Linked DNA regions of Rhodopseudomonas palustris. The protein of the gene in region 2 binds, or shares a complex with, the protein of the main gene of each other region. Links are inferred from orthologs where the notes say so. Each region holds a gene or a part of one and is shown on either strand. Other genes may lie near its edges. The genes, in order: HZF03_RS03115 and dnaN.

Region 1 (14,751 bases), 670 kb from region 2 along the record:
CGCCACCGGGTTGGGGCGCAGATGGGCATTCAGCGCGTCGCGGAGCTTGTCGGCGCGGAACGGCTTCGGAATATCGACATGCGCGACCTGACCCAGCGCATGCACGCCGGCGTCGGTGCGGCCGGCGCCGTGGACCCGCACCGCCTCGCCGCAGGTCGCCAGCGCCGCAACCTCCAGCGCGCCCTGCACCGACGGCAGTGCCGGCTGCAACTGCCAGCCACAAAACGGCGCGCCGTCATATTCGATGGTGAGTTTGTAGCGGGGCATGCGACTCATCTTTAGGGCGCGGCGTAGCCCCGAATTCTGTCGTCATCGCCCGGCTCGACCGGGCGACCCAGTATTGCAGAACGTCAGTAACAGATCACGAACGCTCTGGGATACTGGGCCACCCGCTTTCGCGGGTGGTGACGACCGAAGGTGGGGTGGCGCTCAGGCTCAGGCTGCGCCTCAGCCCTAACCCACCCGCACACCCTTCGCGATCGGCGTGCCGCGCAGAAATTCTTCGGCGGTCATCGGCTGCTTGCCGGCGCGCTGCAGCTGCGACACCCGGATCGCCCCATCACCACAGGCGATGGTGAGATGGTCGCCGATCACCTCGCCGGGCTCCCCACGCCCGTCCGCGATCGCGCAGCGTAGCACCTTGATCCGCACCGGCTGACCTTCGATCGGCAGTTCGCACCACGCCCCCGGAAACGGCGACAGGCCGTGGATGTGGCGCAGCACCGCCCGCGTCGGCTTGGCGAAGTCGATCTTGGCTTCGGCCTTGTCGATCTTGGCCGCGTAAGTGACGCCGTCTTCGCTCTGTTTGGTGAGCTGCAGCCCGCCGCGCTCCAGCGCCGCCATCGCCCGCACCATCAGATCGGCACCGAGCCTGGCAAGCTGATCGTGCACGTCCGTGACCGTCATGGCATCGGTAATGGCGATGCGCTCGGCCATCGCGACATCGCCGGTGTCCAGCCCGGCGTCCATTTTCATCACCATCACGCCGGTCTCGGCGTCGCCGGCCATGATGGCGCGATTGAGCGGCGCGGCGCCGCGCCAGCGCGGCAGCAGCGAACCGTGCAAATTGTAGCAGCCGAGCTCGGGGGCATCGAGAATCGCCTGTGGCAGGATCATGCCATAAGCGACGACGACGGCCGCATCCGCCTCGTGGGCGCGAAAATTCGCCAGTGCTTCATCGGTGCGTAGCGTCTTCGGCGTCAGCACGGGCGCCTGCAACCGGTGCGCGGCGAGCGCCACCGGCGTCTCCTGCAGCTTCATGCCCCGACCGGCAGGCTTCGGCTCGCGCGTATAAACCGCGGCGATGTCGTGGCCATGAGCCGCCAGCGCCAGCAGCGTCGGTACCGCGAACTCGGGCGTTCCCATGAAGACGAGGCGAAGCGGCATGGCGTGAAGGTCCCGGACAGGTCTGGGCGACGGAGGGCCGAGCGTCGCAACGCGCCGGCCGATCACCTTCGCGAGCGCTCAGACGTACTTGATGCCGCGCTTGGCAGCCTTCTCGAACTTGCGGATCACCATCGCGCGTTTCAGCTTCGACAGGTGATCGACGAACAGCACGCCGTTGAGATGATCGATCTCGTGCTGGATGCAGGTCGCGAACAGGCCGTCGGCGTCCTCTTCCTTCACGTTGCCGTCGAGATCGGTGTAGCGGATCCGCACCGTCTTCGGGCGCTCGACCTCGGCATAGTATTCCGGGATCGAGAGGCAGCCTTCCTCGTAAACGTTCATCTCCGAGGACGCGCCGACGATCTCAGGATTGATGAAGGCGCGCGGATCGCTCTTGCCGTCGCCCTCCTTGCGAACGATGTCCATCGTGATCAGCCGCACCGGCTCGGCGATCTGGATCGCCGCCAGTCCGATCCCGGGGGCCTCGTACATGCTCTCGAACATGTCGTCGGCGAGTTTGCGGATCTCGGTCGTCACCTCGGTGACGGGCTTGGAGATCTCGCGCAGCCGTTTGTCGGGCAGAATGATGATTTCGCGTAGGGCCATGGCGGCGATTTAAGCGGCGCCGACGTTGCGGTCAATCCGGGACCGACCGGAGCTTCTGCCACTTTCGGCGCGGCTCGCCTTAAAGGTCTGTTCAGCGTCATGTTCTATCTTCGTTCTTGATGGCTGTGCAATCTGCTACACCGGCGGCGATGGACCAGATTCTGTTCAGGCTCGGCGATCTGCCGGTCAACATCGGCATGGCCGCCGCCGTTTTCGCCGCCCTGGCGCTGGTCCTGCTGACGACCATCGTCGTGCTGATCGCCCGTGGCAGCGCCACGCGGCGGACCGCGGAAATCGATCAACGACTGGCGCTTTTGATGCGGGCTCAGCACGAGGCCAACGGCCGGGTCGATGCGATGGGCCGGGCACTCGCCGGCCGCCAGGCCGAGATGGCGCGGGCGATGAGCGAACGGCTCGACAGCGTCACCCACCGGTTCGGCCAGTCGCTGACCCAGTCGACCCGATACACCATGCAGAGCCTGCAGGCGCTGCACGAGCGGCTCGGCATCATCGACCGTGCCCACGACAACCTCACCGAGCTGACCGACCAGGTGACGACGCTCCGCGACGTGCTCGCCAACAAGCAGGCCCGCGGCGCCTTCGGCCAGGCGCGGATGGAGACGATCGTGCAGGACGGGCTGCCGAAAGGCTCGTTCGCGTTCCAGTACACGCTGTCGACCGGCAAACGGCCAGACTGCGTGGTGCTGATGCCGAATCAGCCGCCGCTGTGCATCGACGCCAAGTTCCCGCTCGAAGCGGTCACCGCGCTGCGCGAAGCGACCACCGAGGAAGCCAAGAAAGCGGCCTCGCAGCGGCTACGCACCGACGTGATGCGCCATGTCGACGATATCGCGTCGAAATACCTGATCCCCGGCGAGACCCAGGACACCGCGCTGATGTTCGTCCCGTCGGAGTCGGTCTATGCGGAAATCCACGAAGGCTTCGACGACGTCATTCAGAAAGCCTACCGGGCTCGCGTCGTGCTGGTGTCGCCGTCTCTGCTGATGCTGGCGATCCAGGTGATGCAGCAGATCCTCAAAGACGCTCGGATGCGGGACGCCGCCGACCAGATCCGCACCGAGGTGCTCAGTCTTGGCGACGATCTGGCTCGGCTGCGCGAGCGCGTCACCAAACTGCAGACCCATTTCGGCCAGGTCACGGACGACGTCCGCCAGATCCTGATCTCCGCCGACAAGATCGAGCGCCGCGCCGCTCGGATCGAGGAGCTGGACTTCACCGACCAAGCCGCCGGGACGGCATCAGCACCTGCCCCCGAAGCCCCATTGGCGCCGGATCGCGCCGATCTGTTCGCCGCAGCGAGTTTCCGGATCGATGAAATGACGCGGAGCTGACGCAGCCCGCTCGGGCCGCGACCGCCGGGCCGTCCGCCCGGTGTCGCCGAATCGGATAGGTTCATCCCATGACCAGCCCTACTGCCGGCCTGCCAGAGGCCGATCCCGCCGCTCCGCAGATCTCCACCAAGCCGAGCTGGCGCGAGGCGATGGCGGTGTACTTGCAGCCGCGGGTGCTGGTGGTGCTGTTCCTCGGGTTCTCGTCGGGGCTGCCGCTGGCGCTGTCCGGCTCGACCCTATTGGTATGGATGCGGGAGTCCGGCGTCGACCTCGGCACGATCGGGTTGTTCGCGCTGGTCGGCACGCCCTACACGCTGAAGTTCATCTGGGCGCCGCTGGTCGATGCGCTGCACGTGCCGCTGTTCACCAGAGCATTCGGACGCCGCCGCGGCTGGCTGGTGTTCGTCCAACTGCTGCTGATCGCCGCGATCCTGCTGCTGGCGCTCACCGATCCGGCGAAGTCGCCGCTGTATGTGGCAATCGGCGCGCTGCTGGTCGCCACCGCCTCGGCGACCCAGGACATCGTGGTCGACGCGTTCCGGGTCGAGAGCCTGCCGGAAGAGGAGCAGGCTGCCGGCATGGCGTCCTACGTGGCTGCCTACCGCATCGGCATGTTGATCTCCACCGCCGGCGTGCTGTTCCTGGTCAGCGCTTATGAAAGTACCGGACTGACCCGAACCACCGCATGGATGTGGGGCTATGTGACGATGGCCGCGATGGTGCTGATCGGCACCGTCACCGCGCTGCTCGCCACCGAGCCGGAACAGTCGCGCCGCGCCGAAGCGGCGACCAGCGGCGAGAGCGCATTGAAGCGGGTGATCCACGCCGCTCTGGGGGCGTTCACCGAATTTCTCACCCGCAAGGACGCGCTCACCGCTCTCTCCTTCGTGGTGCTGTTCAAGTTCACCGATGCATTTTCCGGCACCATGACGGCGCCGTTCGTGATCGATCTCGGCTATTCGCGCAATGATTATGCGGCAATCGTGAAGGGCGTCGGGCTGGCGGCGACGCTGATCGGCGGCTTCGCCGGCGGCTATCTGGCGCGGCGCTATTCGCTGGTGGCGAGCCTATGGATCGGTGCGGTGCTGCAGGCGGTGTCGAATCTGGCGTTCGCCTGGCTGTCGACCGTCGGCGTCAACCAATGGGCGCTGGCGCTGGCGATCTCGGTGGAAAATTTCACCGGCGCGATCGGCACCGTGATCTTCGTCGCCTACCTGTCGGCGCTGTGCCAGAACCCGCTGCACACTGCGACGCAATACGCGCTGCTCACCGCCCTCGCCGCCGTCGGCCGCACCTACCTGTCCGCGAGCGCCGGATACGTCGCGCAGGCCACCGGCTGGCCGGCGTTCTTCACCATCAGCGTTGCGGTCGCGGCGCCGAGCTTGGTGCTGCTGGCGTGGCTGCAACGCCGCGGCCATTTCGCCGCGCTCGGACCGGTGAAGGTTTAGGCGCCGCCCGCTCCTCGCAACGCCGACGAGAGCCCGTCGCTTACTTCACCAGACTCCATTTCGTCACCACCGCCTCGCTCATCTGGCCGGGCTCGTTGGCGCACGCTACCGAGCTGACCTTCAGCGCCACCTGCTTGCCGCGGTGTGACTTGAGCTGCGCCGCCTGGGCATCGTCGGCGGGGACAATCTGGAAGGTCTCCGGGCCATTCTCGAGGTTGCACAGCCCGGACGGTGCCGGCAACCGGCGCGGATCGCTGACGAGCTGATACACCGGGCCCTTTGTGCCCTTGGCCCGCGTCTTCAACGCATTCAGCTCGCCGCTGAGAATGTCGCCCACCCGCAGCGCGGTCGGCTTCGGCAGCGCTGCCTGCGTCGCACCCTGCGGCGAATCTTGCGCGGACACCCCGGAGGCAACGAGCGTCAGGGCGAGCGCGGCAATCGTCGAGAGCGTCAAGCGTGGCTGAGTCATCAGGTCCAATCCGGTTGGGTCAGAACAAGGTGCGCTGTCGCATCGCCGCCGACAGCGTACCTTCGTCGAGATAGTCGAGTTCGCCACCGACCGGCACGCCGTGAGCGAGCCGGGTCACCTTGACGTTGGCGTCCTGCAAGAGGTCGGTGACGTAATGTGCGGTGGTCTGGCCATCGACGGTGGCGTTGAGCGCCAGGATGATCTCGGCAACGCCGGGGTCATGTGCACGCTTCACCAACGCGTCGATCGTCAGATCTTCGGGGCCGACGCCGTCGAGCGGCGAGAGCGTCGCTCCCAGAACGTGGTACCGGCCGTTTGTGGCAGAGGCGCGTTCGAGTGCCCACAAATCCGCAACGTCAGCCACCACCACGATGATCGAGGAATCCCGTCGCGGATCGGTGCACACCGTGCACGGGTTTTGTGAATCGATGTTGCCGCAGGTGCTGCACACTTCGATCTTGTCGATCGCAACCTGCAGGGCGGAGGCGAGCGGCGCCATCAGCGCGTCGCGCTTCTTGATCAAATGCAGCGCGGCGCGGCGCGCCGAGCGCGGCCCCAATCCGGGTAGCCGCGCCAGCAACTGAATCAGACGTTCGATCTCGGGGCCTGCGGCACCGGCCATCGGGTCTCCGTGTGTTGATCAGACGCGACGACGCACCGCTCCGCCACTCTCATTGACGAGACGAGCGTCTAAGGCGCGAATCGAAAGGCCAGAAAGACTAGCCCAGGCCGAGCCCGGGCGGCAGGCCGAGGCCGCCGGTCAGGGCCTGCATCTTCTCCTGCATCGCGGCTTCCGCCTTGCGATGGGCGTCGCCATGCGCCGCCACCAGCAGGTCTTCGAGCACTTCGCGCTCGTCGGCCTTGATCAGCGACGGATCAATCGAGATGCCACGCACCTCCATCTTGGCGCTCATCCGTACCTTGACGAGGCCACCACCGGACAAGCCTTCGACCTCGATCTGGTCGAGCTCAGCCTGCATTGCCTTCATCTTCGACTGAAGCTGGGCAGCCTGTTTCATCATGCCGAGAAAGTCAGCCATGATCGGTTTCCTTTCAGATCGCTAATCGTCGTCGTCGATTCGCTCGGAGGGATCGTCCATATCAGACTCGATCTCCACCGGCTCGGGGGCGAGGCGCCGCACCGTCAGCTTGGCGCCGGGAAATCGCGCCAGCACTTCCTGGACTCGCGGATCGTTCTCCGCCGCACGCTCGCGTTCGTTCTGCTGTGCCATGCTCTGCTGGCGCAGCGTCGGCTCGCCTGGCGCGTTGGAGACGATCACGGTCCAGCGCCGTCCGGTCCATTGTTCGAGCTTGCGGCCGAGATCGTTGATCAGGCTGCGCGATGCGCTCGGCTCCAGCGCCAGTTCGAGCCGTCCGTCCTCGATTCGCACCAGCCGCACATCGGCTTCGAGCGCTAGCCGAGTCATCACGTCGCGCTTCTCGGAAGCCAGCGCGACGAGTTGCGGAAACGTCGTGATCTTCAGCGCCGGTGGTTCGGGCGCTGGCGCCGGCGCGCTGACCGGCGAACGCGCCGCACCGTCGGGGCCGCCGCGCAGCATGGTCGGCGCAGTTGCGGCGCTCATGGTCGGTGCGCTACGCGGCATCATCGCACTGGGAGCGGACAAAGCCGGGGCCGACGCCAGGGAAGCGGACGGACCGCCGCGACTGCTGCTGCCACCACCGCCTGAGATGGCCGGCGCATCGCCGCCACCGCTCTGCTCCAACATCCGCAGCACTTCATCGGGCGTCGGCAGGTCTGCCGCATAGGCGATCCGCACCAGCACCATTTCGGCGGCGGCCGCCGGGCGGGTCGCTCCCTGCACCTCGGCGATGCCCTTCAGCAGCATCTGCCACATCCGCGACAGCACCCGCATCGACAGCTTGGCGGCGAATTCGCGGCCGCGCACCCGCTCGGTCTCACCGAACGCAACGTTGTCGGCGATCGCCGGCACGATCTTCACGCGGGTGACGAAATTGACGAATTCGGCGAGATCGGACAGCACGACGACCGGATCGGCACCTGTGTCGTACTGGTCTCGGAATTCAGCGAAGGCGGCTGCAATATCGCCGCGCGCCAGTGCGTCGAACAGTTCGATCACGCGGGTGCGGTCGGCGAGGCCGAGCATCTGCCGCACCGCGTCGGCGCGCACTAGGCCGGCCGCATGCGCGATCGCCTGGTCGAACAGCGACAGCGAATCGCGCACCGAGCCTTCGGCCGCGCGCGCGATGATTCCGAGCGCCTCAGGCTCGACCTCGACGCCTTCCTTCTGCGCGATATTGCCAAGATGCGTCATCAGCACGTCGGCTTCGACCCGGCGCAGATCGAAACGCTGACAGCGCGACAGCACCGTCACCGGCACTTTCCGGATTTCGGTGGTGGCGAACACGAATTTTGCGTGCTCCGGCGGTTCCTCAAGTGTCTTCAGGAAGGCGTTGAACGCCGCCGTCGACAGCATGTGGACTTCGTCGATGATGTACACTTTGTAGCGCGCGGAGGCCGGCGCGTAGCGCACGCTATCGTTGATCTGGCGAACGTCGTCGACGCCGGTGTGCGAGGCGGCGTCCATCTCCAGCACGTCCATGTGCCGGCTTTCCATGATCGCCTTGCAGTGCACGCCATGCACCGGCATGTGGATGGTCGGCCCCTTCACCGAACCGTCCGGCAATTCGTAATTCAGCGCCCGGGCGAGGATGCGCGCGGTGGTGGTCTTGCCGACGCCGCGAACGCCGGTGAGAATCCAGGCCTGCGGAATCCGTCCGGTATCGAACGCGTTGGAGACGGTGCGCACCACCGCTTCCTGGCCGATCAGATCGTCGAAGCTGTTGGGGCGATATTTCCGCGCCAGCACCCGATAGGCACCGGCCGGCGCGCTCGCGCTGACCGGCTGCTCAGGAGCAGCGGGCGGCGTCGCGGAAAGGCCAGAGTCACTCATCGGTCGGTCCGCAATGCTGTGTCTGTGGGGCCGGATTGCGGAGGGGAACGGGGCGGTTGCGACGGGGCAGGATCATGCGGCTGGCCCGAAACACCCCTCACACCGGACCGGCATCTGCCAGTCCTGGCCCCACCTTCATTCGGCCGCGGTGCCCCGATCACGGGGCAGCACGGCCGAAAAATGAGGTAGGAGACTGACGAGCGACCCGATCCAGACCTCGTTAGGGCTGCTTCCTTCCGGACCTGACCCGGTTGGCGAGAGGCTCGTCCACCGCCAATCTCCCGGTCCCTATTTGGCGCCAAACCGACCCGAATGCAAGTCGCCGGTCACGCCGCTTGGCACGCCTTGGACCTTCGGCTAGGGGGCGCTTCCGCCGGTCCGGACGGCTTGGTATGACTGCGAGGCGGCCGTGCGCCGTCCCCGCCACAGACAAGAGCCCATGCCTCCCCGAACGGGCCGATGGAACCGCAATGTCCCCCTCCGACTGGTCGCTGAGCTCAAGGCTCGAACAAGACACCATCAGCATCGGCGACCTGCCGCTCAGCCGGGTGCTGGTGATCAAGGACGCGCATTATCCGTGGCTGCTGCTGGTGCCGCGCCGGCCCGATGTCAGCGAGATCATTGACCTCGACGAGGTGGCGCAGGCGCAGTTGATGACAGAGATCGCCAGAGTGAGCCGGGCGCTCAAAGAGGTCACCAAATGCGACAAGCTCAATGTCGCGGCGCTCGGCAATCTGGTGCCGCAGCTCCACATTCACATCATCGCGCGGCGCTCCAGCGATGTCGCCTGGCCGCGGCCGGTGTGGGGCGTGATGCCGCCGCTGGCGCACGATCCCGAAGAGGTGCAGCAGTTCATCAACCTGCTCCGCCGCAAGATCTGGTTGAGCTGAGCCGATGAGCACACCTTTCCCGCTCGGCCGGCCAGCCTTCGTCACCCACGTGCTCGACCGCGCCGCGCATCTGCGCGGCAACGACGCCAAGCTGATGGCGATGGAGGAGCGCGGCGATACCCGCGCCTACGTCGTGCACCGCGATTCGCTGCTTGTGAAGCACGAAGCCAGCGGCCCGCGGGCCGAGCTGACGATCCAGGAGGCGCTGGCGCTCGGCGCCAACCCCGGCACGATCTTCCTCGGTCTGCGAAACGGCGCAGCCGTGTTCGGCATGGGGATCGGCACCCCTGCGGCCGATAAGCTCGCCGGCCGGACCGATGCCGGTCTCGCCGAGCTGCGCGGCCTTGCGATGCAGGGCGTGCTGCCGGTCGAACAGCTCTCGGCGATCGCGATGGCGAAGTCGCTGGTGAACTGGCATCAGCGCCACGGCTATTGCGCCAATTGCGGCACCCGCACCGCGATGGGGCAAGGCGGCTGGAAGCGCGACTGCCCGTCCTGCAAGGCCGAGCACTTCCCGCGCACCGATCCGGTGGTGATCATGCTGGTGACGCGCGGCGACCAATGCCTGCTCGGCCGGCAGAAGCAGTTTCCGGCCGGGATGTATTCGTGCCTCGCCGGCTTCGTCGAAGCAGCCGAGACGATCGAGGACGCGGTGCGCCGCGAGATCGTCGAGGAGTCCGGCATTCTGTGCACCGACGTGCGTTACTACATGACGCAGCCATGGCCGTATCCGTCGTCGCTGATGATCGCCTGCACGGCGACCGCCACGAGCGACGACATCACCGTCGATCTTACTGAACTTGAAGACGCGCGGTGGTTTTCCCGCGACGAGGCGGCGCAGATGCTGAAGCGCGAGCATCCGGACGGACTGCTCGGGCCGCACCCGTTCGCCATCGCGCACCATCTTCTCGGCCGCTGGCTGGAGGGACAATCATGAGCGACACTGCCAAACGCCAGCCGCGGGTGTTGTGCATCGGGATTCCGGTGCGCGACCTCACTTTCCGGATCGAGGCGGTGCCCGGCCGCGGCAACAAGGTGCCGGCGAGCTCGTTCGGCGAGATCTGCGGCGGCAACGCGCTCAACGCTGCGATCGGCATCGCGCGGCTCGGCGGCAAGGCGCAGATGTGCGGCCCGATGGGCGACGCCAGCGAAGCCGCAGCGGGCTTCATCTTCGACAAGCTGGCTGAAGAAGGCATCGGCTCCAGCGGGCTCATTCACATGCCCGGGCTGGTGACGCCGATCTCCGCGGTGCTGGTCGATCCGACCGGTGAGCGCACCATCGTGACGTTCCGCGATCCCGGACTGTGGAAGGTCGCGCTGCCCGACGCCGACACGCTGCTCAGAGACTGCGACGCCATCCTCACCGAAAGCCGCTGCTCCAGCTTCGTCACGCCGCTGTGCGCCGAGGCGACCCGGCGTGGCATTCCTGTGGTGGTCGATGTCGATAACGCGATGTCGATGAACGAGGGCCTGCTGACGGCGGCGTCGCATCTGATCTGCTCGGCCGAAGCCCTGCACGGCACCGCCGGCATCGCCGATGATGCCGAAGCGTTGAAGAAGCTGGCAACGCTGACACATGCTTTCGTGGCAGTGACACGCGGCCCGAAGGGCACGCTGTGGCTCGACGACAAGCAGCAGTTCCGCGAGACTCCGGCGTTTCCGGTGCATTCGGTTGACACGCTTGGTGCTGGCGACATCTTCCATGGCGGCTTCACCGTCGCGTACGGCGAAGGCCAGGACATCGCCCACGCGCTGCGCTTTGCCTCCGCAGCCGCGGCGCTGAAATGCACCCGCCCCGGCGGCGCGTTCGCCTGCCCGAGCCGCGCGGAAGTCGACGAACTGCTGGCGAAATCACCGGTCGGCGCGCTGTAAATCACCCAGACTCGCATGATGAATTAAGCGCCCTGCGCCTCGATCCATCATGCTGCTCGGCGGTTTGTTGCGGTAGGTTACGCGCAGCGCGCGAACCCATCCTCCAGCCTCATCCTCCCGACGAACTTCATCGCGCCGGCTCCCAGCCGGGCGGCGCCAGTTCGAAGCCGGCGAAATCGAAGCCCGGCGCGACAGTGCAGCCGACCAGCGTCCACTCGCCGGTCGATGTTGCCGCCTGCCAGGCCTGCGGCGGCACGATCACTTGTGGCAGATGCCCGGCGACGAGATCTGGGCCGAGCGTCGCGGCGCGGTGACCGTCTTCGCCGGCGACTTCCAGCATCAGGGCCGCGCCTGCGTAATAGTGCCAGACTTCGACCGCATCGATCCGGTGCCAGTGCGAGCGCTCGCCCGCCCGCAGCAGAAAGTGGATCGCGGTCGAGTAGCTGCGTCCGCTGGCGTCGCAGCGGGGATCGCGAAACGTTTCGCGATAGTGTCCGCCCTCCGGGTGCGGCTGCAGACCGAGCCGCGCGATCACCTCCGCGGCAGTGAGAGACACCGCGCTCACCCGTTATTCTTGCGCTCGCGGATCTCGCCGAACACTTCGGCGGCGGGAGCGCCGGGCATTCCGACTGCGGCGGCGACCGACGGCACGTCGGCGCGCAGGAATACGTTGGCCTGCTTCTCCTCGCCGAGCGTCACCGGAATCGTCGGCTTACCTTCGGCGCGAAGTGCCTCGACCTGCTTGGCGCGTGCCTGCAGCGCGGCGTTGTCGGGCTCGATGCCGAGCGCGAATTTGACGTTGGAGGCGGTGTATTCGTGGCCGCAATACAGCTTGAAGTCGTCGGGCAGGGCCCGCAGCTTCAGCAGCGATTCCCACATCATCGGATAGGTGCCCTCGAACACCCGGCCGCAGCCGATCGAGAACAGCGTGTCGGCCGCGAACAGCGCACGGTCGGCGTCGAACACGTAGGAAAGGTGATCGAGGGTGTGACCGGGAGTTTCCAGCACCCGCGCGGTGAGGTCACCGACCCGAACGACGTCACCTTCCTGCAGCCTCACGTCGGCGTCCGCGATCTTGGCGTTGGCGTCGTGCGGCGCATGGACGCGGCACTGATACTTCTTCTTCAGCTCGGCTATGCCGCCGACATGGTCACCGTGGTGATGCGTGACCAGAATGTCGGTCAGCTTCCAGCCTTCCTTGTCCAATGCGGCGATCAGGGGAGCAGCTTCCGGCGCGTCGATCGAAGCGGTGGCACCGGTGGCCGGATCGTGGACCAGATAGCCGAAATTGTCGGTGAGACACGGAACGATGCGGATGTCGGCGGGCATGAGATCTCCGGAACTAAAGGCGGCAGGAGCGTGCCCGGCGCCGTTTCTGTCGCCGGCGTCACGCAAGTCGAACTCTAACATGGGGGCAGACCGGGACGAAATGAAGCGGTCACAGCCTCGTAAACCAAGCAGGGTGTGGCTTTGCCGGACCATACGACGGCGTGGTAAATGTCGGCCATGACCATCGACGTCGTGGATCTGCGAGAGTTCTACAGTAGCCGGCTCGGCATCGTGGCACGACGGCTGATCAACCGCGGCATCCAGTCGCGATGGCCGGATGCGCGCGGCGATCGCGTACTCGGCTTCGGCTATCCGACGCCGTATCTCGGCCTGTTCCGCGACAGGTGCGAACGCTGCATTGCCTTCATGCCGGCGGCCCAGGGCGTGCTGAAATGGCCAACCGCGCGGTCGACGCTGTCCTCGCTGGTCGACGAACACGCGTTGCCGCTGCCGGACGCCGCGGTCGATCGCATCCTGCTGGTGCATGCGTTGGAGATGTCCGACGATCCTGAACGGCTGCTGCGCGAGGTGTGGCGGGTGCTGGCGCCGGCCGGTCGGCTGCTCGCGATCGTCCCCAATCGCCGCGGCGTTTGGGCGCGGCTCGACAACACCCCGTTCGGTCACGGCCGGCCGTATTCGCGCTCGCAGATCGCCGACCTGCTCCGGCGAACCTGGTTCACCCCGACGGCCTGGAGCGAGGCGCTGTTCGTGCCTCCTCTGGGGCAAGGCTGGCTGCTGCGCTCGGCGCCGGCCTGGGAGCGGATCGGCGCATCGACCTCCATGCCGTTCGCCGGCGTGCACGTGGTCGAAGCCACCAAACAGGTGGTCCGGGCGCAGCCGGTCAAGCGCGAGCGGATTCGGTTGATTCCGTCGCTTGAGCCGTCGCTGGTGCCGTCACCAACTCCGATGCAGGCCGACGAGCCGGACGCGCCGCCGCTGCTGCGCTGACACGGCATCGACTGAACCAAGACGTGCCGAAACGACAAAGGCCGCACCAACCGGCGCGGCCTCGTCTGATTTGATCGACCTCTTGCGGCCGGTCGCGAAGGCTTACTCGCCGGCGCCGGCATCCTCGCCCGACGGAGCCGGGGCGACGGCCTGCGCCGCTGCCGGCTCACCGCGCGGACGACGACGGCGACGCGGCGGGAAGCGTTCACCGCCGCCGCCGTTGCCTTCGAACGCGTTGGGGCCTAGCTGCGGCTGCGGGCCGGTGATGAAGGACGGCAGACGATCGACGCCCTCCGCCGCCGGCTGCGGCTGCTCGCGCGGCACGAACTGAGGCTGCGGGCGATGCTCACGCGGCTGCGGCTGCTCACGCGGCTGATAGGGCTGCGGCTGCTCGCGCTGCTGGTACGGCTGGGGCTGCTGTACAGGGACGAGGCCCGGCTCGGCGCCGAAATTGGAGAAATCGCCCTCGCCGTCGTCGTCGTTGTCCAGCGTGTCGTTGTCGATGCGCGGCTGCGGCTGGTTCTGCCGGAACTGCTCCTGGGCCGCCGCGATCAGACGAAAGTAGTGCTCGGCGTGCTGATAGTAGTTCTCGGCCGCTACGGGATCCCCCGAGGAGCGGGCATCGCGGGCGAGCTGAACGTATTTCTCGGCGATGTGAGAGGCGGTACCGCGGATCTTGATATCGGGACCGTTCGACTCGAACACCCGAGTCATCGGGTTCTGGCCGCGCCGGTTGTTGTTGTTATTGCCGCCGTTATTCCGATTGCGCAGCCGCTTATTGTTCTGCCCGTTTCTCATGTCCTACCTTCTTACCGAACCCCATTTTGCAAAGCATGGCTGCGCTACGCGCAGGTCTGGCCACGCCCGTCCGAACAGCCCATCAGTCTCAAATCGCTAATGCTGCGTGTCGCGCTCAGCAAAGACGCGTTCTCCAAATCCGGCGGCCGTTACACCGCCGGCCGGATCAATTCATCGAGCCCGTGCTAAAGGGCTCAGCTCATCTCGCGTGAGTTCTTCAAGCGTGAGTCGTTAGGCTTTCGTGCGCTCCGCGGCTGAAAGCTGCGCGGCTGTCCCAGCCAATCGCGCTTGATCGAAGCCGCCGTGTGGAACCCATTCGGTCAGGGGCTCTCATCGAGACCAATATGCCCCACTCCGCACCGCGGGGCCAGCCGCTCTTACCGATATCTGGAGCGGAACGTAGTCGCTCTCGGTCGATATTCCAAGCGGTTTTTTGCAATTTGTTCCGATATCAGAGGACCGCGAGACGCCCTGTCACCGCCCGGAAAATCCCTGACAAATCAGGACGGAAGGGGTCAGAGACGGTTAACCCCGAAGCCTGCATCAGGGCGCTTACATCGCCTTCCTGGCCCTGTCCGATTTCAACCACCAACACGCCGCCTGGTTGCAACAGCCGGACCGATTCGGGGATGATTTTCCGGTAAGCATCGAGCCCGTCGTCGCCACCGTCGAGCGCGCGTCGCGGATCGTGGTCCCGCACCTCGCGATCAAGCGCCGCAA
Region 2 (14,706 bases):
TCGCCTTCGAGCCTCCGGCCAAGCCGGCCGCCGCCCCGGTGATCGAGCCGGCCCCGACCTCGGACGCGGCCGAAGCGCCGACCGAGCCTGATGACGACGTGCAGGAGCGTTGGCTGCAGGCGCAGCCCTGGCCGCGCCGCTGGTTTGCGCGGTTTTATCGTGCGCTGCGCAAGCTGCAGCCGGCGTTTCCGCCGATGTCTTGCTGCTGAGCGGCGGTTCCGTCCGGACTCAGCAGATCGACGTTAGATCAAAGCTTTAAGCGCGCTTCATCTGGGTGAAACAGAGCGCGGCTATCAGGCCGGCGTACCCGCTCACCTGAGCGAGTCGACGACCAACGAAGTGCCGCCATGTCCCATGCCTTCATTATCGAAGTGAACTCGCGTGCCGCCGGTATCGTGGTGCGCGATGGTCGCAGTTTCCGCTTCCATGCCGCTTGCGACGACTTCTCCGGGCTCGAAGGGCAGGGCTTCCGCTCTCCCGGCGATGCGCAAAAAGCGGCGGTCCGCCATCTCGAAGCCTCGCCAAGCGGCCGCGGCCCCAAACTGAGGGTCGCCTAACCACTTATAATTTCAGACGTTCTGGTCCCGAGGCGGCCGGTCGCAGCTCGCCTCGCGGACCGGAACCCCATGCTTGCGAGAAATTTCTTTCCATATATGATGCGTCTCGTCATCGAATTTGGAAGAAAGTTCTCTCGTCATGACCGACATCGACAGCGTCGTCGCCGAATCCAACCGTCGGCTTGATGCGATTGACCGCAAAATTCTGACCGTACTGCAGCAGGACGCCTCGCTGTCCGTGGCCGAGATCGGCGATCGGGTCGGGCTGTCGTCGACCCCGTGCTGGAAGCGTATCCAGCGGCTCGAGGCCGACGGAGTGATCATCAAGCGGGTGGCCCTGGTCGATCAGGACAAGATCGGGTTGGGGCTGTCGGTGTTCGTCTCGATCGAGAGCGGCGATCACTCCGATGCCTGGCTGAAGACGTTTGCCGATGCCGTCAGTGCGATGCCCGAGGTGATCGAGTTCTACCGGATGGCCGGCGACGTCGACTACATGCTGCGGGTGGTCGTCGCGGACATGCGCGCCTACGATCAGTTCTACAAGAAACTGATCGGAACCGTGCCGCTGAAGAACGTCACGTCGCGCTTTGCGATGGAGAAGATCAAGTCGGTGACGGCGCTGCCGGTGCCACCGATGCCGGTATCTTAATCGTCCGAGCCCAGCTCACGTTGGTGGCAGCGGTCGACGAATCAATAGTCCATCGGCGATGCCGCGATCCTTCGGCCGAAGGTAGTTAGTTGCCTTTATGAATTGTGACGGTTGATAGTTGTCGACTAATCGGTCGATCTGCACAAACTATCAGCAATCGAAGGTTGTTTGCGGGTGTCTTTCCCCTCTTGTGGTTTAGTCCTCATTAGGACGATTCGCTCAAATTTATCCCCGGCGCCATTCAGCGTCGGGGATGGAAATACATGCACGCCGCAGCCGTTCGCAGAGACGATCGGGCCGGTGAGCCCAAGGCGGATGATCGTGCCGATGTCTCTGCGCTGGTCGCGCGGCTGACGTCGGAGGTCAACGAGATCGCCTGCGGCAAAACCCGGACGATCCAGAAGATCACCAGCCAGATGAAAATTCTGGCGCTCAATGCCCTGATCGAAAGTGCCCGCGCCGGCAAGCAAGGTGCCGGCTTCGCTATCGTGGCGCAGGAAGTCCGCAACGTCGGTGCTCAGATCGAGCAGATCGCGCGCGATCTCGAAACCCAACTCACCAAGCGAACCGGCGAACTGATCGATTCGATCGGCAATATGACAGAGCGGTCACGTGGTGATCGGCTGGTCGATCTGGCGCTCAATGCCGTCGAACTGATCGATCGCAATCTCTATGAGCGCACCTGCGATGTCCGCTGGTGGGCGACCGATTCTGCCGTCGTCGACTGCGTAGCTCGGCCATCCCCCGAGGCTGCCGCCCATGCGTCCGCGCGCATGGGCGTGATCCTGTCGGCCTATACGGTGTATCTCGATCTGTGGCTGTGCGGCCTCGACGGCACCATACTGGCTAACGGACGGTCAGACCGTTTTTCGGTGGCGGGCAATAACGTAGCGTGCCAGGGATGGTTCAAGGAAGCGCTGCGGCTGCGCAGCGGCGACGACTACGTGGCTGGCAATATCGAGCGGGTGCCGCTGCTCGGTGATGCGCAGGTGGCGACTTACTGCGCCAGCGTTCGCGCCGACGGCCGCAGCGACGGTGCGCCGCTCGGCATTCTGGCGGTCCACTTCGACTGGGAAGCTCAGGCCAACGCGATCGTGCAGGGCGTCCGCGTCGATGATCCGAACCGCTTACGGGTCCTGCTGCTCGACGCCGACCGCCGCGTGATCGCCGCCTCGGATGGGCAGGGCATCCTCGACGAGCGGTTTCCGCTGCAGTCGGCCCATCCCACCTGCGGCACCTACCGTGACGGCCGGGGTGCGCTCGTCGGCTTCCACCGGACGCCGGGCTATGAGACCTACCGGGGGCTCGGCTGGTACGGCGTGATCGTCAGCCGCGCGGATTGATCGTTCCGGATCGTGATCTGTTTCGAGACATAACCGCGGCGAGCCGGCGGCGAGAACCGTCAAGTTAGTTTGACAGTTAGGTAGGATCAGCCGCCGAAACGCAGAAAGCCTCAATTCGTTCCCGCGTCGGACTCCAGGATTTTCGCAGGGCTTACCCTAGGCAGCGAGTTCCTGTTCTCCTACAAATCGGAAAACGACCTGTGGTGCGATGGCGGACGGCATATCCAAATCTCTGACGGGGATCGAAGGGTTCGACGATCTCACCCTTGGCGGCTTGCCCTCGGGACGCCCCAGTCTGGTGTGCGGCTCGGCCGGATGCGGCAAGACGCTGTTCGCGTCCACCTTCCTGATCAACGGCGCGCGCCTCTATGACGAGCCCGGCGTGTTCGTCACCTTCGAAGAACGCCCGGTCGACATCGTCGATAACGTCGCCTCGCTCGGATTCGATCTGCAGGGGCTGATCGCGCAGGAGCGGGTGCTGATCGAGCACATCGCAATCGATCCGACCGAGGTCGCCGAAGTCGGTGACTACGATCTAGAAGCACTCTTTCTCCGGCTCGAGTTTGCGGTCGACCAGATCGGCGCCAAGCGGATCGTGCTCGACACCATCGAGAGCCTGTTCTCGGCATTTCAGAATCCCGCCGTGCTGCGCGCCGAAATCCGGCGGCTGTTCGACTGGCTGAAGCAGAAGGGGCTGACCGCGGTCATCACCGGCGAGCGCGGTGACGGCACACTGACCCGGCAGGGGCTCGAAGAATACGTCTCCGACTGCGTCATCCTGCTCGATCACCGTGTCGATAATCAGATTTCGACCCGCCGACTGCGCATCGTCAAATATCGCGGCACTGCGCACGGCACCAACGAATATCCGTTCCTGATCGACGAAGAGGGCTTCAGCGTTCTGCCGGTGTCTTCGCTCGGGCTGTCGCACAAGGTGCACGAGGAGCGGATCTCGAGCGGCGTTCCCGACCTCGACGCGATGCTGTCCGGCGGCGGGTTCTACCGCGGCACCAGCGTGCTGATCACCGGCGTCGCCGGCTCCGGCAAGAGTTCGCTGGCCTGTATGATAGTCGACGCCGCCTGCCGGCGGGGCGAGAAGGCACTATACCTGTCGTTTGAGGAATCCGAGGCGCAGACCGTCCGCAATATGAAATCGGTCGGTACCGATCTGGGCCGCTGGCTGAGTACCGGTCAGCTTCGCTACATCGGGGCGCGTCCGACGTTCTACAGCCTGGAAATGCATCTGGCAGTGATGCTGCGCGAAGTCGCCCGCTTCAAGCCGGACCTCGTGGTGCTCGACCCGATCTCAGCGTTCACGGAGAGTGGGCAGATCGGTGAAGTGCAATCGATGCTGCTGCGGATCGTCGATTATCTGAAATCCAACGGCATCACCGGCGCCTTCACGCATCTGGCGCACGGCGCCCAGACCGAGACCGATGCCGGCCTGTCGTCGCTGATGGACGCCTGGATCCTGCTGCTCAATCGCGAAGCGCATGGCGAGTTCAATCGCGAGCTTTATCTCTTGAAGGCCCGTGGCATCGCGCATTCCAACCAGGTGCGCGAGTTCGTGATGTCGGACGATGGCATCCATCTGCTGCCGCCGTATCTCGGCGAAGGCGGCGCGCTGACTGGGTCGGCGCGCAGGGCCGAAGAAGCCAAGGAGCGCCGCGCCGAGAGCGAGCGCCGCACCGAGGTGGCGCGGCTGCAGGATCAGATCGAGCAACGCCGCCGGCGTGCACTCGCACAAATCGAAGCGTTGAAGGCCGATCTTGCGGTCGATGAAGCAGAGCTGCAGCGGCTGACCCAGGCGGAAGCCAGCTTTCGCGCGCAGAGCGAGCGCGATGTCACCGAAATGGCGCGAAGACGGGGTTTCATCGGCTCAGCCGGTGACACGGACTAGGGGACGACGATGGCCGATCCGATCAAGCTGGTGCTGTATGTCGCCGGCGAAACGCCGAAATCGCTCGCGGCGATCCGCAACCTCGAGAAGATCTGTGCCGAGCACCTCGCCGGTAAGTACAAGGTCGAAGTGATCGATCTGAAGAAATCGCCGCAGCTCGCCCGCGAGCACGGCATCGTGGCGATCCCGACGCTGGTGAAGGAATTGCCGGTGCCGATCCGTAAGATCATCGGCGACCTGTCCGACACGCCGAAAGTCCTGGTGCATCTTGCGGTGGAGGAGTCGTCCTCGTGATGTCGGCGGTCTCGGCGCTGAGCAGGGCGGAACTGGAAGCCCGGCTTGAGGAGGCCGAGGAGACGCTGCGGGCGATCCGCGACGGCGAAATCGACGCGGTCGTCGTTCGTGCCGCCGATGAAGAGCAGGTGTTCACGCTAGAAGGTGGCGGCCAGTCCTATCGCACCTTCATGGAAACGATGGACGTCGGTGCCGCGGCGTTCGATCAGGACGGCCAGCTGCTCTACGCCAACCAGGCGCTGTGCGCGCTGCTCGATTGCGCCCACGGCTCGCTCACCGCTTCTGCTCTGATCGCGTTGCTCGATCCGGCCAATCAGGGGGCGTTCCGGCGCCTTTTGGCGCAGGCCCAGCGCGAACGGCGATCGGCCGAAATCCATCTACGGGTCGGCGATGCGGAGCGCAGCATGCTGCTCACCGGCACGCCTTTGGAGTTCGGCGTCGTCCACGGCGCGGCGATCACCTTCACCGACATCAGCGAGCGCGAGCAGGCCGCCGCCGCCCGCGAATCCGAGCGGCTGGCGCGCGCGATCCTGGCCTCGGCCAATGAAGCGGTGATCGTGTGCGACCGCGCCGGCCGCGTCACCCACCTCAACGGCGCGGCGATGCGGATCTGCGCCGAGGCGCCGGTCGGCAAAACGTTTGCCGAGGCGATCGCGCTCAGTTTTCCAGAAGCTTCCGAATTGATGAGCAGCGACGACATCGTCACGATGGCGACCGCGGGCTTGCCAGTGCAGGGGCTGGAGGCGGCGGTCCGCATCCCGTCGGCCGCGATCACCGACGTGATGATCAGCGCCGCGCCGCTGGTGGTGTCCGGCGAGCGCACCCAGGGCTGCGTCGTCACCCTGGTCGATCTGTCGCAGCGCAAGGCCGCCGAGCGGCACCAGGCGCTGCTGATGGGCGAGCTCGACCATCGCGTGAAGAATACGCTCACCATGGTAATGGCGATCTGCGCCCGCACTGCCGCGCACGAGCGCACCATCGAGGATTTCCAGAAATCCTTCACCGGCCGGATTCAGGCGCTGGCGGCGACCCACACGCTGCTGTCGAACGCCTCGTGGCAGAACCTGCATATTCGCGATGTGCTTGCCGCCGAGCTGGCGCCGTTCGCCTCGCTGTCGAGCGGCCGCATCGTCACAGACGGTTTCGACATCGCGGTCGACGCCAAGACCGCGGTGTCGCTCGGGCTGGTGTTTCACGAGCTGACCACCAACGCCGTGAAATACGGCGCCCTGTCAGTGCCGTCAGGGCGGATCTCGGTGCGCCGGGTCGGCGCCACCGACGAGGCGCTGACGATCGAATGGCAGGAGCACGACGGCCCGCCGGTGACGCCACCGCAAAGCTCCGGCTTCGGCCAGACGCTGATCTCCCGCAGCCTCGGCAATGGCGGCGCCAAGCTGGAATTTGATCCCGCCGGCGTGGTTTGCCAGATCTCGATTCCGAGGAGCTGATCGACGTCGGCCGGGCCGATGCCTTGATCGCCGCCACCCAATAGGTCAGCCGTTTGCGAGCAGCTTCACTGGCAGCCGTGCGCTTTCCTTGAGGCGATCCAGCACGATCGACGAGCGGACATGCGCGACGCTCTGGTGCGGCATCAGCACGTTGTTCACCAACTCGGAGAGCCCTTTCAGGTCGCGCAGCACGGCCTTGAGCACGTAGTCGGCGTCGCCGGTCAACGAATAGGCTTCCTGCACCTCGTCGATCCGTCCGATCAGCGACCGGAACTTCTCGGCGTTGTCCGGCGAATGCGTCGCCAGGGTGATCTGGATGAAGGCGACCACGCCAAAGCCGAGCGCGTCGCCGGACAGTTCTGCCCGATAGCCGGTGATGATGTTGTCCTGCTCCAACCGCATCCGTCGCCGGGAGCATTGCGAGGGCGACAGCTGCACTCGGTCGGCCAGCTCCTGGTTGGTGAGCCGGCCGTCGTCCTGCAGCGCGCTCAGGATCTTCAGGTCGAACGCATCGACAGACATCATGCGCAAAAGCCCTGTTTGATGCGCGGATCGTGCACAATCTATCGCGACCGGCTCGCATTTGCACACCCCTTGCGGGGTGGGCAGACGATACTACCGGCTCAAGAACCAAACTGGAGGAGCACCCGATGGGACCATTTCCGCACGATGCGCAGCCGGCCACGATCAGCGCCGACAATCCGATGGGCACCGACGGATTCGAGTTTGTCGAATTCGCTCATCCGGATCCGGCGCAACTTCATAGCCTGTTCAAGCTGATGGGCTTCAGCTTGGTCGCAAAGCATCGCACCAAGGCGATCTCGGTCTATCGCCAGGGCGACGTCAACTATCTGGTCAACGAGCAGCCCGGTACGCACGGCACCGACTTCGTCACTGCGCACGGCCCGTGCGCGCCGTCGATGGCGTTCCGCGTGGTCGATGCCAAGCAGGCCTATGAGCGCGCGATCTCGCTCGGCGCCGAACCGGCCGGCGTGACGGCCGCGCAGGCGACGCTGGACGCGCCAGCCATCAAGGGCATCGGCGGCAGTCTGCTGTATTTCGTCGACCGCTACGGTGCCAAGGGGTCGGCTTACGATGCCGAATTCGACTGGGTCGGTGCCCGCGACGCTCGGCCCGCCGGCGCCGGGCTCTATTACATCGATCACCTGACTCACAACGTCCATCGCGGCCGTATGGATGTCTGGACCGGGTTCTACGCCAAACTGTTCAACTTCCGGCAGATCCGCTTCTTCGACATCGAAGGTCGCGCTTCCGGCCTGTTCTCGCGGGCGCTGACCAGCCCGGACGGCAAGATCCGGATTCCGATCAACGAGGACGCCGGTGATTCAGGCCAGATCGAAGAGTATCTCAGCCTGTATCGCGGCGAGGGCATTCAGCATATCGCCTGCGGCTGCCGCGACATCTACAGCACGGTCGAAAGACTTCGTGCCGCCGGCCTGCCATTCATGCCGTCGCCGCCGGAGACGTATTTCGAACGCGTCGATGCACGGCTGCCGAAGCATGGTGAGGACGTCGCCCGGCTGCAGCGGAACGGCATCCTGATCGACGGTGAAGGCGTCGTCGACGGCGGTCAGACCAAGGTGCTACTGCAGATCTTCTCGGCGAATGCGATCGGCCCGATCTTCTTCGAATTCATCCAGCGCAAGGGCGACGATGGCTTCGGCGAAGGCAACTTCAAGGCGCTATTCGAGTCGATCGAAGAAGACCAGATCCGCCGCGGCGTGCTGAAAGCGGAGCGTGCGGCGTAGCGCGGACAAAGTGCCGCGATCGACGGATTAAGAGACGTTTGAATTCTTCCTCGTCGTGCCCTTGTGCCGGACATCCTTGAGCCGCGACGAAGACATGGATGGCCGGGACGAGCCCGGCCATGACAGAAGAAATGCGGCACCGCTTGATGCTCACACCAAGCGGTTCTAGTTCACCTACTACACGTCCACGGTCGCGTGCAGCGAGTTCTCCTGGATGAACTCACGGCGCGGTTCGACGACGTCGCCCATCAGCTTGGTGAAGATGTCGTCGGCCTCATCCACCTCGCGCACCTTTACCTGCAGCAGCGAGCGGGCGTTGGTGTCGAGCGTCGTCTCCCAGAGCTGGCTCGGATTCATCTCGCCGAGGCCTTTATAGCGCTGCAGCGCCACCCCCTTGCGGCCGGCGTCAGTCACCGCCTCGAACAGGCTGATCGGGCCGTGGATCGCGGTTTCGGCTTCCTTCCGTCGCAGCACGCCGGGACGCGGATACACTTCCTGGAGGACGGCCGCGTACTCATCGAGCTTGCGGGCGTCCGCCGAGCCGAGCAGCGCGTCGTCGATCGCTGCGACCTCCTTGACGCCGCGCACGGTGCGCTCGAATCTGAAGCCTTCACCTTCGGTGAAGTGTCCGACCCAGCCACGTTCGACTTCATCGGCCAGCGCGTCGAGCCGGCGCGCGATATAGGCCGCGGCCTCGTTGGCGGTCGCGATGTCCGTGGTGATGCGCGGACTGAGCACGCCGGCGATCGCCGCTTGTTCGACCACGGAACGATTGTAGCGGCTGTGCAGATTGTGCAGCGTCGAGCGGATCGCGCGCGCATCCTCGACCAGCGCCAGCAGGTCGCGTCCGCCGCGCACTTCGCCGTTGGCGAGCTTGAAGGCGCAGTCGTCGAGCCCGGTCGCGATCAGATAGTCTTCGAGCGCGCGTTCGTCCTTCAGATACTGCTCGGACTTGCCCCGTGTCACTTTGTAGAGCGGCGGCTGCGCGATGTAGAGATAGCCGCCCTCGATCAGCGCCGGCATCTGCCGGAAGAAGAACGTCAGCAGCAGCGTGCGGATGTGTGCGCCGTCGACGTCGGCGTCGGTCATCAGGATGATCTTGTGGTAGCGCAGCTTCGACAGGTCGAAATCTTCGCGGCCGATGCCTGTACCGAGCGCGGTGATCAGCGTGCCGATCTGCTCGGAGCTCAGCATCTTGTCGAAGCGCGCGCGCTCGACGTTGAGGATCTTGCCGCGCAGCGGGAGCACAGCCTGGAATTCGCGGTTGCGGCCCTGTTTGGCGGAGCCGCCTGCCGAGTCTCCCTCGACGATGAACAGTTCGGATTTGGCCGGATCGCGCTCCTGGCAGTCGGCGAGCTTGCCGGGCAGCGAGGCGATGTCGAGCGCGCCCTTGCGCCGCGTCAGCTCGCGCGCCTTGCGGGCGGCTTCGCGGGCAGCCGCAGCTTCAACCACCTTGCCGATCACGATCTTGGCCTCGGAGGGATGTTCTTCCAGCCAGGCAGCGAGAGCTTCGTTGATGACGTTTTCGACCACCGGACGCACTTCCGAGGACACCAGCTTGTCCTTGGTCTGCGACGAGAACTTCGGGTCGGGCACCTTCACCGACAGCACGGCGGTGAGGCCTTCGCGGCAGTCGTCGCCGGTCAGCGCAACCTTTTCCTTCTTGGAGCCGGCCTCGGCATAGCCGGTGATCTGCCGCGTCAGCGCGGCGCGGAAGCCGGCCAGATGGGTGCCGCCGTCGCGCTGCGGGATGTTGTTGGTGAAGCACAGCACGTTCTCATGATACGTGTCGTTCCACCACAGCGCGGCTTCGACCATGATGCCGTTCAGTTCGGCGCCGATCACCACCGGGGTCGGCACGATCGGCTTCTTGTTGCGATCGAGATACTTGACGAATTCGGTGACGCCGCCCTCGTAGCGCATCTCTTCGCGCTTCTCGACCGCGTGGCGCATGTCGGACAGCACGATGTAGACGCCTGAATTGAGGAAGGCGAGTTCGCGTAGCCGGTGCTCCAGCGTAGCGAAGTCATATTCGATGTGCGTGAACGTTTCGGCCGATGCGTAGAACGTCACCTCGGTGCCGCGTTTGCCATTGGCGTCGCCGACGACTTTCAGTGGTGCAACCGCGTCGCCATGGGCGAATTCGATGTAGTGCTCCTTGTCGTTGCGCCACACCCGCAGCAACAGCTTGCTCGACAGCGCGTTGACCACCGAGACGCCGACGCCGTGCAGGCCGCCCGACACCTTGTACGAGTTCTGGTCGAATTTTCCGCCGGCGTGCAGCTGGGTCATGATGACCTCGGCCGCCGACACACCTTCGCCCTTGTGAATGTCGACCGGAATGCCGCGGCCGTCGTCGCGCACCGTCACCGAGCCGTCGGCGTTGAGGATCACCTCGACGCGGCTGGCATGGCCGGCCAGCGCCTCGTCGATCGCGTTGTCGACGACTTCGTACACCATGTGGTGCAGGCCGGAGCCGTCGTCGGTGTCGCCGATATACATGCCCGGCCGCTTGCGAACGGCATCGAGGCCCTTCAGCACCCGGATCGATTCCGCGCCATATTCGGCCGGCGCGGGATGCACGGATTCGGCAGAGGGCTGCCGGGCAGGTTCAGTCATGCAGGGACCTTCAGGATTGCGATCGAATCGGCGTGCGCCATTCGCAGCGAAGCGCTTCTTTGTGCCATGAAAGGTGGGTCGTCACCAGCGCAAAGTCGTGCAGTTCAACCTGTTGAATAGATAGAGATTTTAGGCGCCTTCGCAAGCCTCGCGAAGGCCGATTTGGCGACCGCAGCAAACTGCCGCAAAGCTGCCGGCTTTGCACGTCTCAGCGCCTCATCCGCGCGGCCTGATTCGTCCGCTCTCGACGTCGAAAATGCCCGCAGCCGGACCGATTTCGGCGAACGCCATAGGATCGGCGCCGGTCATCCAGACCTGCGCGCCGAGCTTGCCGAGCTCGGTGAACAACGCTTCGCGTCGGCCGGGATCGAGATGCGCCACCACTTCGTCGAGCAGCAGCAGCGGCGTGATCGAAGTGGTCTCGGCGACGAGCTGCGCGTGCGCCAGCACCAGGCCGATCAGCAGCGCCTTCTGCTCGCCGGTGGAGGCATCGCGCGCCGGCATCGCCTTGGGCGCGTAGATCACTTCGAGATCGGTGAGGTGCGGGCCGTCGAGCGTCCGGCCAGCGGCGGCGTCGCGTCCGCGGCTGTCGCGCAGGATGGCGCGGTAGCGGTCCTCCACCGCGGTTGCCGGCTCGGAGGTCAGCGCGTTCTCCATCCAGCCGTCGAGCATGAGCTTGGCGGACGGAAACGCCGAGGTGGCGCCACGGGCATCGAGCATCGCGGCGAGCTTGAGCGCGGTCTGGCCGCGCTGGGCCGCCACCGCGATCGCCAGCTCGGCTGTTTCGCGCTCGATCGCGTCGAGCCAGTGCGAGTCGGCATTGCGGACGTCTTCCAGCAGGCGGTTGCGCGACCGCAGGCTGCGATCGAGCGCTGAGACCCGGGCCGAATGGCCGCTGTCGATCGCCAGCACCAAGCGGTCGAAAAATCGCCGGCGTTCCGAGGCCGCGCCCATGAACAGCCCGTCCATCGACGGCGTCAGCCACACCATGCGCAAATGGTCGCCGAACGCGGCAGCCGACCCGACGGGCTCGCGGTCGATCCGGCAGCGCCGCGTTGTGGTGGTGTCGCCGCGCGGCGGCTCGATCCCGGTGCCGAGCGTCGCCAGCCCGAGCGCGCCTTCGACCTCGGCCGATACCGCCCAGGAGCCGTCGCCCTCATGGTTGGCGACGTCTTCCAGCGTGGCCCGCCGCAGGCCGCGGCCCGGCGACAGAAATGAGATCGCCTCCAGGCAATTGGTCTTGCCAGCCCCGTTCGGCCCCACCAGCACCACCTGGTCGGCGGTCGTGGTCAGTGACGCTCCGCGATAATTCCGAAAATGCGTCAGCGTTAGGCGTGTGATGCGGGCGGCGGTCATAGACGACGTTCGTGCTCTGAAGCTCATTGCCGGGCTCGACCCGGCAATCCATCGTCCGCGTCAGCGGACAATTCATCGTAGAGATCGTCACTCCGAATTACCCGTCCTCCCGCTGACAAAAGCGTCCGCCACGATCAGTCGCGAGGATGGAATTCATCCGAAGAGGATGGATTGCCGGGTCGAGCCCGGCAATGACGCATCATCGAGACGGTGAGCGCCGAGGCCGTTGAAAGCGCGCCTCGACTACACCCGCATCGGCATCAGGACGTACAGCGCGCTCTTGGAGTCGCGGTCCTGAATCAAGGTCGGCGAGCCGGGGTCGGCGAGCTTGAGCACGGCGACTTCGCCTTCGATCTGCGCAGCGATGTCGAGCAGGTAACGTGAGTTGAAGCCGATATCGAGCGGGTCGGACGCGTATTCGACTTCGAGTTCTTCGGTCGCGCTGCCGGAATCCGGATTGGTCACCGACAGCACCAGCTTGCCGGCGGACAGCGCCAGTTTCACGGCGCGGCCGCGTTCGGAAGAGATCGTCGAAACGCGGTCGACCGCGGCTTCGAAGTCCTTCTTGTCAACCAGCAGTTCCTTGTCGTTGTTCTGCGGGATCACCCGGCCGTAGTCAGGGAAGGTGCCGTCGATCAACTTGGAGGTCAGCACGACGTTGCCGAGCGTGAAGCGGATCTTGCCGGTCGACAGTTCGATGCCGATCTCGGCTTCGGTGTCTTCGATCAGCCGCTGCACTTCGCCCACGGTCTTGCGCGGCACGATCACGCCCGGCATGCCGTCGGCGCCGCTCGGCAGCGTCAGGTCGAGCTGCGCCAGCCGGTGGCCGTCGGTCGCGACCGCGCGCAAGCTAGATGCTTTGGGGCTACCGGCGGTGTGCAGATAGATACCGTTGAGATAGTAGCGAGTCTCTTCGGTCGAGATCGCGAACTGGGTGCGATCGATCAGCCGCTTGACGTCGGAGGCTGGCAGCCGGAAGGCGTGGCTCATCTCGCCAGCGGCAAGATCCGGGAAGTCGCTCTCCGGCAGCGTTTGCAGCGTGAACCGCGAGCGGCCGGCGCGGATCGCCAGCACCGAACGATCGCCGTCGCTTTCGAGCACGATCTGCGAGCCGTCCGGCAGCTTTCGGACGATGTCGTAGAACATGTGCGCCGGCACGGTCGTCGAACCCGCTGTCGCGGTTTCGGCCGGCAACGTCTCGGTGACCTCGAGGTCGAGGTCGGTCGCTTTCAGCGCGAGCTGCGCGTTCTCGGCTCGCACCAGCACGTTGCCGAGGATCGGGATGGTGTTGCGGCGCTCGACCACGCGATGCACGTGGCTCAGCGACTTCAACAGTTGCGCGCGTTCGACCGTGACCTTCATTACAAAACCCGCCTGCTCCGCGCCCACATCGTGTGATGAAGCTGCCGGATATGATGGAGGGGCCCGGCAGCCGGATGCGGCGCCAAGGCCATTGGCACCCGCTGAGGTCGCCCGGACCCGCGGGGGGTCCGCAGGGTGGCGTGGTTGTGCGGAGGACGCAAGAGCACGTGGCCGCCGCCGACGCAAATTTCCCCGAGATTCGCCCGAGAACGGCGCCGGCTGCAGCGAGCGCCTTACTCCTGAAGCTGGCGCTTCAGGGATTCCACTTCGTCCGACAGCGTGGTGTCCTTGGACACCAGCCCTTCGATCTTGCGCACGGCATGCAGCACCGTGGTGTGGTCGCGTCCGCCAAAGCGGCGGCCGATCTCCGGTAGCGAACGCAGCGTCAGCGTCTTGGCCAGATACATCGCGACCTGGCGCGGCCGCACCACATTGGCGGTCCGGCGCGACGACAGCAGGTCGGAGCGGCTGACATTGTACTGCCGCGCGACGATGCGCTGGATATCTTCGATCTTGATGCGCTTCGGCTCGGACGGGCGGATCAGGTCGCGCACTTCGTGCTCGGCCATTTCCAGCGTCACCGGCTGATTGTTCAGCTTGGAGTGCGCCAGCAGGCGATTGATCGCGCCTTCTAGGTCGCGGCCATTATGCGTGATGGTGCGGGCGAGATATTCGAGCACCGGCTGCGGTACGTCGAAACTGGCATGGTGGGTGCGGGCCGCGACCACGCGCGAGCGCAGGATGCCGAGGCGCAAATCTTCGCCCAGCGGCGCCATCTCGACCACGAGACCACCCGCGAGCCGCGAGCGCACCCGCTCGTCGAGGCTTTCCAGATCGGCCGGCGGCCGGTCGGCGGCGACCACCACCTGGCGGCCGGCGTCGATCAACGCGTTCAGCGTGTGACAGAACTCGGCCTGGGTGGTCTTGCCCTGTAGGAATTGCAGATCGTCGATCACCAGCACGTCGATGCCGCGCAGCGCTTCCTTGAAGGCGAGCGAGGTCTGCGTCTTCAGCGCCGCGACGAAGCCGTACATGAACTTCTCTGCGGTGAGATACAGCACCTTGCGTTCGGTGCCGGCATTCCCGGCCCAGGTCACCGCCTGCAGCAGATGGGTTTTGCCGAGGCCGACGCCGGAGTGAATGTAGAGCGGATTGAACATCACCGGGTCGCCGCGGCGGCCTTCGGCCACCTGCTTGGCGGCGGCGTGCGCCAGCGTATTGGAGCGGCCGACCACGAAGCTCGCAAAGGTCAGGCGTGGATCCAGCGGCGAGCCGCCGAGCGCATCGTGATTGGCCGATACCGGCGTTGCGCCGTTGCTGCGTTCAGCCGACGGACGCTGCTCGTCGCGGCGGCTCTCCACCGGCGCGGGCGCTTCCTTGGCGGGTGCTGCACAGCGCACCGGCGAACG

What was found.
Region 1: the proteins of dnaN (region 2) and HZF03_RS03115 are in contact, whole or in part, in a cryo-EM structure (PDB 8GIZ), measured with the Escherichia coli proteins. The link is inferred for Rhodopseudomonas palustris from one-to-one orthologs.

The regions. Positions count from the first base shown.
Region 1 is NZ_CP058907.1:664,701-679,451, reverse strand. Bases 5,759-8,643 are described here. They hold HZF03_RS03115 (DNA polymerase III subunit gamma/tau), read right to left. Parts: upstream 8,195-8,643; coding sequence 6,323-8,194; downstream 5,759-6,322. Other genes in these bases: HZF03_RS03120 (YbaB/EbfC family nucleoid-associated protein), read right to left, coding at 5,981-6,301; recR (recombination mediator RecR), read right to left, coding at 5,759-5,883. In the rest of the region: tRNA pseudouridine(38-40) synthase TruA, read right to left, coding at 1-267; fmt (methionyl-tRNA formyltransferase), read right to left, coding at 454-1,386; def (peptide deformylase), read right to left, coding at 1,465-1,992; HZF03_RS03140 (DNA recombination protein RmuC), read left to right, coding at 2,142-3,344; HZF03_RS03135 (AmpG family muropeptide MFS transporter), read left to right, coding at 3,413-4,792; HZF03_RS03130 (hypothetical protein), read right to left, coding at 4,833-5,261; more of recR, read right to left, coding at 5,281-5,758; HZF03_RS03105 (HIT domain-containing protein), read left to right, coding at 8,665-9,084; nudC (NAD(+) diphosphatase), read left to right, coding at 9,089-10,021; HZF03_RS03095 (sugar kinase), read left to right, coding at 10,018-10,956; HZF03_RS03090 (cupin domain-containing protein), read right to left, coding at 11,084-11,521; gloB (hydroxyacylglutathione hydrolase), read right to left, coding at 11,518-12,285; HZF03_RS03080 (class I SAM-dependent methyltransferase), read left to right, coding at 12,463-13,233; HZF03_RS03075 (DUF4167 domain-containing protein), read right to left, coding at 13,336-14,031; prmC (peptide chain release factor N(5)-glutamine methyltransferase), read right to left, coding at 14,483-14,751. UniProt on the Escherichia coli protein: Part of the beta sliding clamp loading complex, which hydrolyzes ATP to load the beta clamp onto primed DNA to form the DNA replication pre-initiation complex.
Region 2 is NZ_CP058907.1:244-14,949, reverse strand. The notes cover bases 11,239-14,078. They hold dnaN (DNA polymerase III subunit beta), read right to left. Parts: upstream 13,298-14,078; coding sequence 12,179-13,297; downstream 11,239-12,178. Other genes in these bases: dnaA (chromosomal replication initiator protein DnaA), read right to left, coding at 13,531-14,078; recF (DNA replication/repair protein RecF), read right to left, coding at 11,239-11,935. In the rest of the region: HZF03_RS00070 (hypothetical protein), read left to right, coding at 1-209; HZF03_RS00065 (hypothetical protein), read left to right, coding at 348-557; HZF03_RS00060 (Lrp/AsnC family transcriptional regulator), read left to right, coding at 697-1,206; HZF03_RS00055 (methyl-accepting chemotaxis protein), read left to right, coding at 1,470-2,549; circadian clock protein KaiC, read left to right, coding at 2,758-4,449; HZF03_RS00045 (circadian clock KaiB family protein), read left to right, coding at 4,459-4,743; HZF03_RS00040 (PAS domain-containing sensor histidine kinase), read left to right, coding at 4,743-6,191; HZF03_RS00035 (Lrp/AsnC family transcriptional regulator), read right to left, coding at 6,237-6,716; hppD (4-hydroxyphenylpyruvate dioxygenase), read left to right, coding at 6,842-7,960; gyrB (DNA topoisomerase (ATP-hydrolyzing) subunit B), read right to left, coding at 8,138-10,579; more of recF, read right to left, coding at 10,796-11,238; more of dnaA, read right to left, coding at 14,079-14,706. UniProt on the Escherichia coli protein: Confers DNA tethering and processivity to DNA polymerases and other proteins. Acts as a clamp, forming a ring around DNA (a reaction catalyzed by the clamp-loading complex) which diffuses in an ATP-independent manner freely and bidirectionally along dsDNA.